3 regions of the Arthrobacter sp. JB02-1C genome follow, and region 3 is predicted to be linked to each of the others. Evidence: predicted binding sites of a transcription regulator. Region 3 holds the regulator's gene; each other region holds the start of a gene.
What was found. Region 3 encodes LexA, which represses DNA repair genes until DNA is damaged. Its sites were predicted from a motif close to TCGAACANNTGTTCGA; they were not measured.
Positions count from the first base shown of each region.

Region 1: a site for LexA is predicted at 1,020-1,035, ahead of ruvA (Holliday junction branch migration protein RuvA). Genes of this name have one in related genera too.
Region 2: a site for LexA is predicted at 4,437-4,452, ahead of AC3ANP_RS14760 (DUF6504 family protein). Genes of this name have one in related genera too.

Region 1 covers NZ_CM173235.1:3,136,664-3,142,244, reverse strand. Annotated here, with positions in the region: gene AC3ANP_RS14700 (YebC/PmpR family DNA-binding transcriptional regulator) at 1-413, shown strand, start outside; gene ruvC (crossover junction endodeoxyribonuclease RuvC) at 410-994, shown strand; gene ruvA (Holliday junction branch migration protein RuvA) at 1,124-1,777, shown strand; gene ruvB (Holliday junction branch migration DNA helicase RuvB) at 1,770-2,891, shown strand; gene yajC (preprotein translocase subunit YajC) at 3,086-3,505, shown strand; gene secD (protein translocase subunit SecD) at 3,612-5,387, shown strand; gene secF (protein translocase subunit SecF) at 5,388-5,581, shown strand, end outside.
Region 2 covers NZ_CM173235.1:3,153,995-3,159,575, forward strand. Annotated here, with positions in the region: gene thrS (threonine--tRNA ligase) at 1-351, opposite strand, end outside; gene AC3ANP_RS14755 (DNA polymerase III subunit alpha) at 477-3,983, opposite strand; gene AC3ANP_RS14760 (DUF6504 family protein) at 3,980-4,339, opposite strand; gene AC3ANP_RS14765 (hypothetical protein) at 4,534-4,920, shown strand; gene AC3ANP_RS14770 (VOC family protein) at 4,967-5,389, shown strand; gene AC3ANP_RS14775 (SOS response-associated peptidase) at 5,409-5,581, opposite strand, start outside.
Region 3 covers NZ_CM173235.1:2,504,796-2,510,376, forward strand. Annotated here, with positions in the region: gene hflX (GTPase HflX) at 1-597, shown strand, start outside; gene AC3ANP_RS11825 (ATP-dependent DNA helicase) at 590-2,665, shown strand; gene lexA (transcriptional repressor LexA) at 2,680-3,429, opposite strand; gene AC3ANP_RS11835 (LysM peptidoglycan-binding domain-containing protein) at 3,828-4,229, shown strand; gene AC3ANP_RS11840 (histidinol-phosphate transaminase) at 4,318-5,436, shown strand; gene hisB (imidazoleglycerol-phosphate dehydratase HisB) at 5,503-5,581, shown strand, end outside.

The DNA.
Region 1 (5,581 bases), 630 kb from region 3:
GGCTCGCCATCTCCCGCAACGGCGGCAGCATCGCCGACCCCGGATCGGTCAGCTACCTGTTCTCCCGCAAGGGCGTCGTCTCGCTGCCGAAGAACGGGCTGAGCGAGGACGACGTGCTGATGGCGGTCCTCGACGCCGGCGCCGAGGAAGTCAAGGACCACGGCGACAGCTTCGAGATCCACTCCGAACCGACCGACCTGCAGGCCATCCGCGATGCGCTCCAGGAAGCCGGGATCGAGTACGACACCGACGAGGCTGAGTTCGTGCCCTCGATGCAGGTGCCGCTGGACCTGGACGCAGCCAAGAAGTTCATGAAGCTCGTGGACGCCCTGGAAGAGCTCGACGACGTGCAGAACGTCTACAGCAACGCCGACCTCAGCGATGAAGTGCAGGCCGCACTGGAAGCCGAGTGACCCTTCGCGTCCTCGGCGTCGATCCGGGCCTCACCCGCTGCGGGATCGGCGTCGTGGACGTTGAGCCGAACCGGCGCGCCACCATGGTCGCGTTCGGCGTCGTCGGCACGTCCCCGGACGAGAGCCTCGACCAGCGGCTGCTGGTCATTGCCACCTCGATCGAGGACTGGCTGGACAAGTACCAGCCGCACGTCCTCGCCGTTGAACGGGTCTTTTCCCAACTCAACGTCAGCACGGTGATGGGCGTGGCCCAGGCATCCGGCGTCGTCATCGCCGCGGCCGCGCGCCGTGGCATCCCGGTGGCGTTGCACACGCCGTCGGAGGTCAAAGCCGCCGTCACCGGCAGCGGCACCTCGAACAAGGACGCCGTCACCAAACTGGTCACCAAGATCCTGCGGCTGGACGCGCCACCCCGGCCCGCCGACGCCGCCGACGCGCTGGCCCTGGCGATCACGCATGCGTGGCGGGCGGGCGGCGCCGTCGGCCAGGGGGCGGCGGCGCCCGGACCCGGAAGCCGGTCCCTGACGCCCGCCCAGCGGGCCTGGGCGGATGCGGAAGCCAAAGCGCGCCGTGCCCGCTGAATGTCCGGGCCGCTTGCTAGGGTATTCGTAGATATGTTCGGATAGCCGGTCTTTCCGGTGCTTCGCAAGGGATTGAACAGGTTTCGAGCCCGGCTGCACACCGACCGGCTACAACCCAGGAGCCAGGCCTTGATCAGTTTTCTCCGCGGAACCGTTGCGCACGTCGGCCTGTCCTCGGCGGTGATCGACCTCAACGGTGCCGGCATGAGCGTCAATGCCACGCCGCAGACCCTCAGCAAGCTCCGCGTCGGAGAGGAGGGCAAGGTCTTCACGTCGCTGATCGTCCGCGAGGATTCCCTGACGCTGTTCGGCTTCGCCAGCGACGACGAGCGCGAGGTCTTTGATGTCCTGCTCAGTGTCAGCGGCGTCGGTCCCCGGCTGGCGCTGGCCGTGCTGGCCGTCCACGAACCCGAAGCGATCCGCGTCGCCGCGCACTCCGGCGACGGCAAGGCGTTCACGAAGGTCCCCGGCATCGGCCCCAAGGTCGCGGGCCGGATCGTGCTGGAACTGGCCGGCAAGCTGGTCCCGCACGGCACCGCGGGCAGTGCCGACGGTGCCGCCGCAACGCGTTCCGCCGAAGCCGTCTGGAAACCGCAGGTGGTGGCGGCCATGACAAGCCTGGGCTGGTCCGAAAAAGACGCCACCGCCAGCATCGACAAGTCGCTGGCCGACTCGCCGGAGCTCGCTGACCAAGGCAACGTCGCGGAAATTCTCCGCGCCACGCTCCGCTGGCTGGGCCAGGACGGCGCCCGCGCCGGAAACCGGGTAGGCGCCCGTGGCTGAGCCGTCCCTGGTCGCCGGTGGCGAGGAGCCCGAGGAGCGTGTCATCGAGGCTGCCCTGCGGCCCAAGAACCTGCACGACTTCGTGGGCCAGCACCGTGTCCGCAAACAGCTCTCGCTGGTCCTGGAGGCCTCCCGGATGCGCGGGCGCAGCGCCGACCACGTCCTGCTTTCCGGGCCGCCGGGCCTGGGCAAGACCACCCTGTCCATGATCATCGCCGCCGAAATGAACGCGCCGCTGCGGATCAGCAGCGGGCCGGCCATCCAGCACGCCGGGGACCTGGCGGCGATCCTGTCATCGCTCTCCGAGGGCGAAGTCCTCTTCCTCGATGAGATCCACCGGATGTCGCGGCCGGCCGAGGAAATGCTCTACATGGCGATGGAGGACTTCCGCGTCGACATCGTCGTCGGCAAGGGGGCCGGTGCCACGGCGATCCCGTTGGAGCTGCCGCCCTTCACCCTGGTCGGCGCCACCACCCGCGCCGGCCTGCTGCCCGGGCCGTTGCGGGACAGGTTCGGCTTCACCGGCCACCTGGAGTTCTATTCGGTGGAGGAGCTGGAGCTAGTGCTGCGGCGCTCCGCCGGCCTGCTGGACCTGAAGGTGAACTCCGCCGGCTTCAGCGAGGTCGCCGGCCGCTCGCGGGGCACCCCCCGCATCGCCAACCGCCTGCTGCGGCGCGTCCGGGACTGGGCGCTGGTGCACGGGGTGGACCAGATCGACGCGCGTACGGCGTCCGCCGCGCTGGACATGTACGAAGTGGACAAGCGGGGCCTGGACCGGTTGGACCGTGCCGTGCTGGAGGCGCTGATCACCAAATTCGGCGGCGGCCCCGTGGGCCTTTCGACGCTTGCCATCGCCGTCGGCGAGGAAACCGAGACGGTCGAGACCGTCGCCGAGCCCTATCTGGTGCGTGAAGGGCTGCTCGGCAGGACGCCGCGCGGACGGATCGCACTGGCACCGGCCTGGACCCACCTGGGCTTCGCCGTACCGGCCGGAGTCTTCGGACAGGATCCGCTGGACCTGTTCCAGGCCGGGGAGGACGGGGCCGAAGCCGCCGTTTACGGTGCCGGGATCGAAGGAGAATCGGATCCGGAATGGATCCGTAATGCTCAATAGCACCCGGTCTTGACCTTTTCCCTTTAGACTGGAATGACGCTCGGCACGTTCGGGCCTTTGTTTCCGTGTGCGGTTACCGCTAGGCGCTGTCGGCCGGGCATGGTTATCTGCCAGGTTCCACCAGCCCGGAGCGAGGCGGACGTTGCTGTGAAACCAGCTTCCCAGTACAGATCGGAACATTCACTTTGGATCCAATGACAATTCTCCTGTTCGTCATGCTCGGCGTTTTCGTCTTCATGATGTTCCGCCGCAACAAGAAGACGCAGCAGCAGCAGGCGCAGCTGCAGTCGAAGTTCGGACCCGGCGTTGAGGTCATGACCAGCTTTGGCCTCTTCGGCCGCATCGTGGCCATTGACGACGCTGAGAACAAGGTTGTCCTGGAGCTGTCCCCGGGCAACACCGCCACCGTGCACCGCCAGGCCGTCACCAAGATCGTCGAGCCGGTCGCCGCCGTCGAGGAGCCCACTGTCGTTCCCGACGACGCCTCCTCCCTGACCGACCACCGGACCGACGCCGCCGTCGAGAGTGCGCCGGCAGCGGGCGACCTGAACCGGACCGAAACGCCGGACGAAACCCTCCGCCGCCTGAACGACGAAGGCAAGAAAGACAGCTAGTCTGCCTCCTGAGCTATCCCGCGAGGCTTCGGTGCGCGGACATCCGCCGGTGCAGGCCTGACGGTCCGCACCGGCGGTTCCTCCGTCAACAATAGAAAGATCGACAATGGCACGAACTGGCCCCAAAAACTCAGCCCGCAGGGTGCTGGTCTGGCTCGGCGTGATGATCGCCGTCCTGACCGCAGTCTTGGCCGGCGGCACCATGGCCGGGCACGCCAGCTGGGCCCCCAAGCTGGCACTGGACCTCGAGGGCGGCACCCAGATGATCCTGGCGCCCAAGGTGGAGGGCGGTTCGAGCATCAATGAAGAACAGCTCAACCAGGCCGTGGCGATTATCCGCCAACGCGTGGACGGATCGGGCGTCGCCGAAGCCGAAATCAGCACGCAGTCGGGCCGCAACGTCGTCGTCAGCCTCCCGGGCACGCCGTCCAAGGAGACCCGCGCGCTGATCCAGGCGTCCGCCGACATGAACTTCCGCCCGGTGATCCAGGCCGGCGCCGGCGCAGCCGTCCCCGTCGAGTCCCGGGCCCCGGACGACAAGCTGCCCAAGCCCACCGCGGCCCCCACCAACAGCAGCGACGAGAACTGGATCACCGCAGACGTCTACAAGAAGTACGAGGCCTTGGACTGCGACCACCCGTCGCAGGACAAGCAGGAGCGCTCCGACCCGGCCAAACCGCTGGTGACCTGCGAACCCGCGGCAGACGGCAAACCAGCCTTGAAGTACATCCTGGGACCGGTCGAGGTCAAGGGCTCCAACATCACCACATCCTCCTTCCAGCTGCAGCGCGGAGCCCAGGGCGCCGTGACCAACCAGTGGGCCGTCGACATCCAGTTCGACGGCGAGGGTACCGCCAAGTTCAAGACCATCACCGAACGGTTGAACCGGTTCTACGTTGCCGCGGGCGGCGAGACCGGGGCCGACCCGAAGGCGCAGTTCGCCATCGTCCTGGACGACCAGGTCATCTCCGCGCCGCGGGCCCAGGCCGTGATCACCGACGGCCGCCCGCAGATCACCGGCGGCTTCACCGAGCAGACTGCCAAGGCGCTCTCCGACCAGCTGCGCTTCGGTGCCCTGCCGATCAGCTTCGAAATCCAGAGCGAACAGCAGATCTCGGCCACGCTCGGCGGGGAACAGCTCCGGATGGGCATGCTCGCCGGTCTGATCGGCCTGCTGCTGGTGGTGGTCTACTCGCTGTTCCAGTACCGGGCGCTTGGCTTCGTCACGGTCGCTTCGCTGGTGGTCGCCGGCGCGCTCACCTATCTGGCCATTGCGATCCTGGGCTGGACGGAGAACTACCGCCTCTCGCTGGCTGGCGTCGCGGGCCTCATCGTGGCGATCGGCCAGACAGCGGACTCCTTCATCGTCTACTTCGAACGCATCCGCGATGAACTGCGGGAGGGCCGCGGCCTGGTATCCGCCGTCGAGAACGGCTGGAAGCGTGCCAAGCGGACGGTCCTGGCCTCCAAGGCCGTCAACCTGCTCGCCGCCCTGGTGCTGTACTTCGTGGCGGTCGGCAACGTCCGCGGCTTCGCCTTCACCCTGGGCCTGACCGCGATCGCCGACCTGATCGTCGTCTTCATGTTCACGCACCCAGCCCTGCAGGTCCTGGCACGGACCAAGTTCTTCGGCGAAGGCCACAGGTTCTCCGGCCTCGATCCAAAGCGCCTCGGTGCCGTGCCGCTCTACCGGGGCGCAGGCCGGATCCGTTCCCCGCAGGACAAGCCGGTCCCCGCGCCGCGCGCCAAGAACACCGGTGCGGCGGCGGAGGCCGAGCGCCGGATGACCATTGCAGAACGACGCCTCGCCGAACGGCAGGAACAGCGCAACCAGGCCCAGCTTGCCGGTTCCTCCAAGAGCGCGTCCAAGGAAGGCAAGTAAATGGCCAGTTTCGCCACATTCGGAAATGATCTTTACACGGGCAAGCGCTCGTACGACTTCGTCGGATCCAAGAAGATCTGGTTCCTGGTCGCCGCCGTCGCCGTCGCACTGTCCATCCTGCTGCCCATCGCCAAGGGCGGGTTCAACCTCGGCATCGAGTTCCGCGGCGGCTCCGAGTTCACGGTCTCCAACGT
Region 2 (5,581 bases), 650 kb from region 3:
TCGGAGGTCCTCCGGGGTGAACGGTTCCTCGACGTCGAAATCGAAGTAGAAGCCGTCGGTGATGTACGGGCCGATGCCGAGTTTGGCGCCGGGACGCAGCTGCTGCACGGCCTGGGCCATGACGTGCGCAGTGGAGTGGCGCAGCACGTTCAGGCCGTCCGGGGAGTCGATGGTGACACCCTCGACGGCGGCACCCTCGGGCAGCGGCTGGTCCAGGTCCGTCAGCTCGCCATTGACGCGGGCTACCACGACGTCGCGGCGCTCAAAGAAGAGTTCCGCGCCGGTAGTCCCGGTAGTCACCTTGGTCTCTTCGCCGTCGACGAGAAGGGTGATCTGCTGGGCATCTGACACGGGTGTCTCCTATTCAAAGTTTAGGCTTCGTAGCTTGTGGCGTACGGGGACCACAGCCAGCCTCGTCCATGCTATCGGGTTCGGGATGGCCAACCAACGCGGGCCGTCATGCGAACCCGAGCCCGTCAGCCGCCGAGCCCGGTGATGGCGAGGTCCCGGCCAATCCCGTCCAAGGGACCCTGACCGGGCGGCTCCGCCTGCTCCTGACCCGGCGCGCCGGGCGCGGGGACGGGGTACGGCAGCGTCTCCGTCCGGCTGAGGTCCCAGGCCATGGACGCACTGAGGCTGATGCCGCGCGGCCCGGTCCGCCGGGTGGTGCCCCGGATCAGCAGCAACCGGGTGCCGAACAGCAGCGGACCCGCCTGTTCCTGGGCCTCGTGGAAGAACACCGAGTCCACGCAGCCGGTGCCGTCATCGATGCTGATGAACACCACCCGGCGGCCGCCGCGCATCGGCGGCGTCTGGGTGGCCACCCGCACCCCGGCCACCAGCACCTCGGTGCCGTTGCGCAGTCCCAGCAGCTGATCCGCCGTGGTGACGCCCAGCCGGTCCAGCAGGGGCCGGTGGCTGGCCATCAGGTGCCCGCTGACATCCACCGCCATCAGGTCCAGTTCGGCCCGGACGGTTTCCACCAGGGTGGGCGCCGGCAGCCCGCCCTTGAGGTTGTGGAGTTCGACGTCGCCCAGCGGCAGCGCCAGCTGGCCCGCCATGGCCTCCACGCCCTTGCGCTGCGGCCGGACCTGCAGCTGCTGCAGGTGCTGGACCAGGTCGGCCCGGTTGGCGGTTCCGCCGGAGGCGCGGTGCAGTGTGTCGAAGGCCCCCAGCTGGGCCAGGCGCTGGATGCTCGGCCTGCTGATCCGGGAGCGGGCCCGGAGGTCCGCGAGAGAGTCATAGGGCTGTCCGGCAACGATCCGCTTCAGCTCGGCGCCGGACAGTCCGAAGATACCGTTCAGGCTCAGCCGGATCCCCAGCTTGCCGCGGTCCGGCCCGGTTTCAATCCGTTCCACCCGGTATTCGGCCTGGCTGCGGTTGATATCCAGCGGCAGGATGGGGATCCCCAGCCGCCGGGCCTCTGCCACCAGCAGGCGTTTGGGGTACATGCCGGGATCGTGTTCCCAGAGTCCGGCCAGGAAGGCTTCGGGATGGTGGGTCTTCAGCCAGGCCGACTGGTAGGTGGGCACGGCGAAGGCCGCGCCGTGCGCCTTGCAGAAACCGAAGCTGCCGAATGCCTTCAGGGTTCCCCAGACCTTGTCCACCACCTCGGGGGTATAGCCCCGGACACGTGCCTCGCGGCGGAAGAATTCCTCCACCTTTCCTTCCAGCGCCTCGTTGCCGAGGGCGCGCCGGAATTCGTCGGCCCGGGCGAGGCCGCAGTTGGTCATGACATGGAAAGTCTTGAGGATCTGTTCATGAAAAACGGTCACCCCGTGGGTTTCCTGGAGTACGGGCTTGAGGTCCGGGTGCGGGTAGACCTCCGGCGCGAAGCCGTGGCGGTGTTCCAGGAAGGGCCGGACCATATCCGACTTCATCGGCCCGGGCCGGAACAGCGAGATGTCGATGATGAGGTCATTGAATTCCCGGGGTGCCAGCTTGCCGATCAGTTCCCGCTGGCCCGGGGACTCGATCTGGAAGCAGCCCAGGGTGTGGGTGCTGCGGATCAGCTCATAGGTGGGTTCGTCGTCGAGCGGGACGGCGTTGAGGTCGATGCGGCCGTCCGCGGCGATGTAGTCGGGCCCGCCGCCGTCCGGTCCGGGCGGGTGCCGCCCGGCCGCGACTACCTCGGCCTTGGACGGGTGCAGGCGGATGACTTCCCGGACCGCGAAGGCCATGGCACTTTGCATGCGGACGCCGAGCACGTCGAGTTTGAGCATGCCCATCGGGTCCATGTCGTGCTTGTCGAACTGGCTCATCGGCAGGCCGAGCCCGCTGGGCTGGACCGGGGTGCGGTCCAGCAGCGTCGCGTCGCCCAGGATGACACCGCAGGGGTGCATCGAGATGTGCCGCGGCAGCCGGTCCAGCCGTTCGGTCAGGTCCACCAGCAGGTCCAGTTGCTGGTTCCCGCTGAAGTCCCGTTGCTCCACCCGGCCGGCGAATTCCTTCAGCTCCGGCTTTTCCACCAGGGCCTCGCGGAAGTTCCGGGCCGAGAACCGCCACAGCTGCTTCGCGATCTCATCAATGTCGGCGCCTTCCATGCCCAGGGCCAGGCCCGCGTCCCGCACGGCGCCGCGGGCCCGGTAGCCGTTCTGCATACTCATCAGGGTTACGCGCTCGGACCCGAAACGCTCGAAGATCTTCCGGTAGACGTTGTGCCGTTCGGCACTTTCGACGTCGATGTCGATGTCCGGGAGGGTGGCGCGGTCCCGGGACAGGAAACGTTCGAAAATCAGGTCGTGCTGCAGCGGATTGACCTGGCTGACGTCGATCAGGAAGTTGACCAGGCTGGAGGCACCGGAGCCGCGGGCTGCGGCCCGGACCCCCATGTCCTGGATCATCCGGGAGACCTCGGCGACGGTGAGGAAGTAGGCGGCGAAGCCCAGGCTGTCGATGATCCGCAGTTCGTGCTCCAGCCGGGCGCGCAGCGCTGTGGCGGGATCCCCGGTGATGCCCGGGAACCGCCGTCCGATGCCCGCCTCGCAGCGTTGCGCCAGCTCCACGATCGGGTCCCCCGCGATCCCGATCACCGCGGCCTCCGGCACGACCGGCTGCTTCCAGCCCATGTCCGCGGCAGGATCGATCCGGCAGCGGTCCGCGAGCGCCTCGGTGTGAGCCAGCAGGCTTTTCAGGTCCGCGGCGCCATATCCGGCGGCGTGCATGATTTCCTGGCCGAGCCGCTGCATCTGGGCGGCGGATTTCAGCCAGCCCTGCCCGTTGGGCTGCAGCAAGGGTGCGGCGGAGAGCTCCGGCAGGGATTTCAGCGTCCGGGCCGAGTCCAGCACATCGGCCGTCGCTGCACCGTCCTCGGCGCAGTACCGCACGGCGTTGCTCAGCACCGCCGGAACGGAGTGTTCCGCGGCGAGTTTGAGCATTCGTACGGCGTGGGCCGTGCTCAACGGCTCACCCGGCGGGCTGAGCTGCGAGACGACCTCGGCCACGAGGGTTCCCGGCGGCATGGCATCGAGCCAGCGTTTAAAAAGGGTGCGGGGGCGCAGGTAGCGCCGCCCGCCCATGGCACGGCCGACGTCGGAGTCCGGCCCGACCAGCACGGTCAGGACTGGTTTCAGGGTGTGCGGATCCAGGGCGCGCGATGCCAGTTCAGCGCGGGTGACGGCAACAGGCACCGCTCCCCCGGCCTTGCCCGAGGTGCGGGCATGGGCGTCGGAGACCAGCCGGCAGAGTGCGCGGTAGCCGGCGCCGTGGTTCTGTCCGTGGGCCAGCACGACGACGCGCCCCCCGAGCTGGGTGCGGAGGTCACCATCGTCGGCGAAGACGGCGAGGTCCACCCCCACCACCGGGTCGAGCCCTGACGCCATGCAGGCCTTCAGGTGTTTGACCGTGCCGTAGAGTCCGTCGCGGTCCGTGCAGGCCAGGGCCGTGGCACCGTCGGCGGCGGCCGCCGCGGCCAGCTCCTCCGGCCAGGACACCCCATAGTGGGCGCTGAAGGCGGTGGAAACGTGCAGATGGGTGAAGCTCATGCCGATTCGGACCTTGGGAATGGCGCCAGGGCGTCGTGGATCCGCAGCAGCCGCCAGCGGCCACTGCCCAGGTGCCGGCTCAGGTCCAGCGTGATGGTCCGTTCCGGATTCCCGGCACCGCGGTCCCGGTCCCGTCCGCGCGTTTGGAGCTGGACCTGGACCCGCCAGATTTCATGGTCCACCAGTCCTGGGCCGCTGCCCAGTGGTGCGCGCTGTTCCTCTGCCCACCATTGGCGCCGCTCAAACCAGCGGACCGGCTCGGCGCAGAGGACATAGTGCCGCCCCGCCCAGTCCAGGGACTCCGGCTGGCCGGCAGGCGTGCAGGCGACATCCACCGATTCGCTGAACATCCCCATGGCGCCTCCCGGAACGTGCCGCCAAACAAGGGTCTTGAGTGGGCACTTTTGAGTTGAGTATTTGCAGTGGACTCGAAGGTCATCCGAAAGCAGTCATTCGAACATACTTTCGAATACTTCCAGTCTACGACGGTCAGCGGACAAAACCTAGATCGGGGGTGGACGGACACCGGTGCAGGTAGCAGGATTGAGCCATGAGCTCCCACAATGCACTCCTGAAGCACGTAACCGTCGCCGCCAAGGATTCAACTTTGGTGGCGACGTTCGCTATCGACGGGAACATCCCGAGTTCCGGCGCCTACGTGGTGGGGCTCGTGGCGGCCACTCCGGACCACTCCCACCAGCGCCGGATGGAAATCGAGTTCATGAACGGCGAGGCGGTGTCCTTTTTCTGCTTCAGCCACGACGGCACGGAGGAGAACTTCGACCTCAAGGGCGTGGAGCACTCCGGCAACACCATCATCGGGACCTTTCCAATCAGCACGGTGCGGGGCCTGGTTAAGGGCCATCTGATGTCGGCGTACAGCGACTGCGAGGGCAGGGACTACCAGGCCAACGTGCCCGTCGAGGAGTCGCTCTGATAGCCGTCCCCGGGCCGTGCGGCCGGGCGGATGACAGGAGCGCGTGATGCATCCACGAGTCGACTTCATCTCCTTGGGCGTCCGCAGCGTTGACGCCTCGCGCCGTTTCTACGTTGATGGCCTCGGCTGGCCCCTCCACCGCGAGGTTCCCGGCGAGGTGGTCTTCCTGCAGGCAAACCACGGGCTCATCCTCTCGCTCTGGAACGCCGGGCAGATGCAGGCCGAGGCGGCAACCGATGCCCCCGCCGGCGTCCCCTGCATCACCCTGAGCCACAACGTCGGCAGCGCCGAGGAAGTGCAGAGCGTCATGCGCCAGGCGCAGGCCGCGGGCGCCGTCGTGGTGGTGGCCCCGAGGACCCAGCCCTGGGGCGGCTACACCGGGTACTTCGCCGATCCGGACGGTTTCCGCTGGGAGGTCGCGTTCAACCCCACCTGGACGGTCGACGCCGACGGCGGGGTCACCGTCTAGGTGCCGGCCCGGCCAGCCGCTAGAACAGGCTGCCGACCGGCTCGATCAGCTCCGGGGAGTCGTTCCTGACGTTGCCGACGGCGGGACCCACCGCGTCGATCCGCCAGCCCTCGGCGACGTCGTGGGCGCCGGCACGGACCAGGCCCACCAAGGCCGCGGCGTCGTCCGCCTGCGGGTCCAGCCAGGTCTCCA
Region 3 (5,581 bases):
GTGCTGGTCGAGAACGCCCTGTTCGCCACCTTGGACCCGACCGTCCGCAAAGCCGAAACGACAGACGGTTTGGGGTACACCCTCGCGGACACCGTTGGCTTTGTCCGCTCCCTGCCCACGCAGCTGGTCGAGGCGTTCCGTTCCACCCTCGAGGAAGTGGCCGACTCGGACCTGATCCTGCACGTCGTCGACGTCTCGCACCCGGACCCGGAGGGGCAGATCGCCGCCGTCCGGGCGGTCTTCAGCGAAGTCGACGCCCACAAGGTGCCGGAAATCATCGTCCTGAACAAGGCGGACGCGGCCGACCCGTTCGTGATCGAACGGCTGAAGCAGCGCGAGCCGCGCCACGTCGTCGTGTCCGCCCGCACCGGCGAAGGCATTCCGGAACTGCTCAAGGCCATCAGCGAGGGCATCCCGCGGCCCAGCGTGAAAATGGAACTGCTGATTCCGTACAGCCGCGGCGACCTGCTCAGCAAACTGCACGAAGCCGACGCGGAAATCATCAGCCTGGACCACGAGGAAGCCGGCACCCGGGCCGTGGTCAAGGTCCGCGAAGACCTCGCGGCCGAGCTGGATTCGTTTGTCAGCAATGGCTGAACCGGCCATGACCGCGGCGCCGGCGGGCGCCGGCAGGTCCGGCGAGGAGTTCGTCGTCGAGCTGCTCGACCGGGCGGTCGCCGCCATGGGCGGCCAAAGCCGCGACGGCCAGCACGAGATGGCCCGGCAGGTGGCCCGCGCGATCGAAACCGGCGACCACCTGCTGGTCCAGGCCGGCACCGGCACCGGCAAGTCGCTGGCGTACCTGATTCCGCTGATCGCGCACTCGCTGGTCAGCGACAAGCCCACCCTGGTGTCCACCGCCACCCTGGCCCTGCAGACCCAGATCGTCGGCCGGGACCTGCCGCGGCTGCTCAAGACCATCACCCCGGCGCTGTCCAGACCGGTCAAGGTGGCCCTGGTCAAGGGCCGCGCCAACTACGTCTGCCGGCACAAACTCGAGGGCGGGTTCCCGTCCGAGGAACCGGCCGAGGGCCAGCTGTTCTCCCTCGGCGAGGACACCTCCGTGCCGCACTTCGCCGCCGCCATGGGCGGCCCGTCCTCCCAGCTCGGCAAGGAGGTGGTCCGGCTGCGTGAATGGGCCGAGGACACCGCCACGGGCGACCGGGACGAGCTCATGCCGGGCGTCACCGACCGCGCGTGGCGCCAGGTGTCCGTGACCTCGATGGAATGCCTCGGGGCCCAGAAATGCCCGCTCGCCGCGGAATGCTTCAGCGAACTGGCCCGGCACGAAGCGGCCGACGCCGACGTCGTCGTCACCAACCACGCGATGCTGGCCGTGAGCGCCTTCGAGGGCCTGGCGGTGCTGCCCGAATACGACGTCGTGGTGGTGGACGAGGCGCACGAGCTGCAGGACCGGGTCACCGGAGCCGTCACCGGCCAGCTGTCCGTGGCCATGGTGCACGCCGCGGCCTCCGGCGCCCGCAAACACACCGGAATTACCGTCGATGCCCTGAACAACGCAGCATCCAACCTCGAGCTCGCCGTCGCGGGCGTGCCCAGCGGGCTCATGCCGAACGGCTTGAACAGTGAACAGCTCGACTGTGTGGACCAGTTGCGGGACGCCTGCCGCGCCGCGCTCTCCGACTCGAAGGGCGACAGCAACAGCACCGCCGACGGCGGCCGGCAGCTGGCGCGGTCGCGCCTGATGGTGATCCTGGAACTGTGCGAACGGCTGCTCGCCGCCCGGGAGAACCGCGAGGTGGTCTGGTTCTCCCGCAACAGCAGCTTCGACCCGCAACAGGGCTACTCCCAGCCCGACGACTCCGCGCCGGCGCTGATCAACGTCGCCCCGCTCAGTGTCGCCGGCCGGCTGCGGGAGGGCCTGTTCGCCGACCACACGGTGGTCCTGACGTCGGCGACGCTGGCCATCGGTGCGGCCTTCGAACCCGCCGCCGGCGGCCTGGGACTGGTGGGCACCGGAGCTCCGAGCTGGACCGGCGTCGACGTTGGATCCCCCTTCGAATACCCCCGGCAGGGCATCCTGTACGTCGCCAAGCACCTGCCCAAGCCCGGCCGCGGCACCTCCCCGGAGGCACTCGACGAGCTGGAGAAGCTGATCCGCGCCTCGGGCGGGGGAGCACTGTGCCTCTTTTCCTCCCGGCGCGCCGCCGAAGATGCGGCCGACGCCCTGCGCCCCAGGCTGGACCCGCGCATCCTTTGCCAAGGAGAGTCAAGCATCGCGGCGCTGGTGAAGCAGTTCGCCGACGAGGCGGACACCTGCCTGTTCGGCACGATGTCGTTGTGGCAGGGTGTCGACGTGCCCGGGAACTCCTGCCGGCTGGTGGTAATCGACAGGATCCCGTTCCCGCGTCCGGATGACCCGCTGATGACGGCCCGGTCGCGCGCCGTGGCCCAGGCCGGCGGCAACGGTTTCATGAGCGTTTCGGCCACCCACGCCGCCATCCGCCTCGCGCAGGGCGCCGGGCGGTTGATCCGCTCGACGTCGGACCGGGGCGTCGTGGCGGTGCTCGACTCCAGGCTCTCCACCGAACGGTATGGCGGCTTCCTTCGTGCGGCGCTGCCGCCGTTCTGGCCGACCACCGACCCGGCTGTAGCCGTCGGCGCGCTTGAACGCCTCGCCAAGGACGGTTCGGACGGCCGCTAGGTCCGGGCTGTCCCCTAGAGGGAACGCAGCACCGAGACGACCTTGCCCATAATGACGGCGTGGTCACCCAGGATGGGTTCGTACTGGGTGTTCTGCGGGAGCAGCCAGGTGTGGCCGTCGCGCTGGCGGAAGGTTTTGACCGTGGCCTCGTCGTCAAGCAGCGCCGCGACGATCTCCCCGTTGACGGCGTCGTTCTGGCGCCGCACCACCACCCAGTCGCCGTCGCAGATGGCGGCGTCAATCATCGAGTCCCCGGCCACCCGCAGCATGAAGAGTTCGCCGTGGCCCACCAGTTGGCGCGGCAGCGGCATCACATCTTCGACCACCTGATCGGCCAGGATCGGTCCGCCGGCGGCGATGCGGCCCACAAACGGGACCATTGCGGTGTCTGTAGCGCTGGCGAGTTCGGCGACGGCGACACCGCCGACGGCCCGCAGGCCGCTGGACTTCGTCATCCCCGAAACCTTCGCGGCGCCCTCATCGAGCGTCAAAGGCATCAACACCTCCATGGCGCGCGGCCGCTTCGGGTCGCGCCGGAGGTAGCCGAGCTTTTCCAGCTGGGAGAGCTGGTGCGTGACGCTGGACAGGCTGGCCAGGCCCACCGTGTCGCCGATCTCCCGCATGGACGGCGGGTAGCCGTTGTCCGTCACCGAACGCTGGATGGTCTCCAGGATCTTCTTTTGCCGGACGGTAAGGCTCTTCGGCGCCCGGGCGGTCTGGGGGCCGCGAGGGGTGGCCCTCCCGCCGGCGGCTTGTGCTGCCATGTTCGCCATGCCTTTCGCTTCCGCCGGGCCGTTGTGGGTGCCGGGACCCAGGGCCGGAAGAGGAATGTCAGACCCTGGTGGTCAACTGCTCGTGGTCAAGAGATCTTGGCCGCGGGCGGTTGTCCTGTGAATCAAAAGTAGGCCAGCCACCGGAGTTTTTCAAACATTTGTTCTAGTGAGTCTCGACAATGTTCGTTCATAGGTGCTAAAACAGAACATGCAGGGTTCGAAAGTATGTTCGAAAAGCGGCTGTGGGCCGGATCGCAGGATTCGGCACTGTGTTCGAGCTTTGTGATTGACGACGACGTTCGAAGGTTTGCGTTCGATGGTTCGGCCGGTTGGCGGCAGGTTAGTGGAGTACGCCGGGCGGCACAGATAAGTCCAGGAGGGCTCAACTCATGTCAGCAGTAAGCGCATTTTCCGGATCGCCGGTAGCCGTTCCCGTGGCGGGCGCCCGTGCGGCGGCGGCCGTCCCCACCACGGGGCGTGCCCCGCTCCGGCTGACCCGCCGCGGACGGTTCGTTTTCTTTGGGCTGCCGCTGATCCTGTTGGCCGCCCTCATGCTCTCCTTCGCCGGGTTCCTGAACGCGCCGGCAAAGGCCGCGGACTCGTCCGCGGAGCTTTCGGTAACGCCGACGGTCTCGGTAACCGTCCAGCCCGGCGAGTCGCTGTGGGCCATCGCCGGCGCCGTGGCCCCGGAACGCGACCCCCGTGACGTTGTCGCCGACATCGTGGAGCTGAACAACCTCGCGGCGCCCCGCGTCATCCCCGGACAGCAACTCTTCGTCCCCTCCAAGTAGCCGCCCAAGCGCGGCCGGCGGGCCACCGTAAAGGCCCGCCCGTGGTCACAGTTTCAGGTCCGGGGCCCGCCTCACTTAAACTGGACAGGTGACCGACCAGCTTGAGCGCCTCAACCGACTGCCCCTCCGGACCAATCTGCGGGGGCTGCGGCCCTACGGCGCCCCCCAGCTGAATGTCCCCATCCTGCTGAACGTCAACGAAAACACGCATGGCGTCCCCGCGGACGTCCGTGCAGCCATCGCCGAGGCGGTGACGGAAGCCGCCGCCGGCCTGAACCGGTACCCGGACCGGGAGTTCACCGACCTGCGCGAGGCGCTGGCGGAGTATCTGGGCCACGGGCTGGGCGCCGAGAACCTCTGGGCAGCCAACGGGTCCAATGAAGTCCTGCAGCAGATTCTGCAGGCCTTCGGCGGCCCCGGGCGCACGGCTCTCGGATTCCCTCCGACCTACTCGATGTACCCGCTGCTGGCCGCGGGCACGGACACCGAATACATCGTCGGTGTCCGCGGCGACGACTACGGGCTGAGCGCGGAGTCGGCGGCACGCCAGGTGCGCGAGCTTAAACCCAACGTTGTCTTCCTCTGCTCGCCGAACAATCCCACCGGCACCGGCCTGGGCATCGACGTCGTCGAGGCTGTCTACGAGGCGGGTGAGGCCAGCCAGACGATCGTGATCGTGGATGAGGCCTACCACGAGTTCGCCCACGACGGCACCCCCAGCGCGCTGACGCTGCTGCCGGGCCGGGAACGGTTGATCGTCTCGCGCACCATGAGCAAGGCATTCGCCCTCGCCGGCGCGCGGCTGGGCTACATGGCGGCAGCGCCGGAAGTCACCGACGCCCTTCGCCTGGTCCGGCTGCCGTACCACCTGTCTGCCATTACCCAGGCCACCGCCCTGGCAGCGTTGCGCCACCGCGTCGCGCTGATGGCAGACGTCGAGGACATCAAGCGCCAGCGGGACCGGATTGTCTCGGAGCTGACCCGGTTGGGGCTGAAACCGGCCGCCTCCGATTCCAACTACGTCTTCTTTGGCGGCCTGGAGAATCCGCACGAGGTCTGGCAGGCCCTGCTGGAGGCCGGAGTGCTCATCCGCGACGTCGGCATCCCCGGCCACCTGCGGGTCACCGCCGGTACTGAGACCGAAACCACAGCGTTTCTGCACGCCCTCGAACGGATCCTGGCCGGCCGGGATGTACAGTCCGCCTAGACTTAACCCTGGACCCTGCACGCCCCGTTCGGCGGGCGCCCGCCTTCTTCCAAAGGACAACCCCACATGAGCAACACCGGATCTGCCGCGGCCAGGACCCGCACCGCACGCCTGGAGCGGACCACCAGCGAGTCCTCCGTGCTGG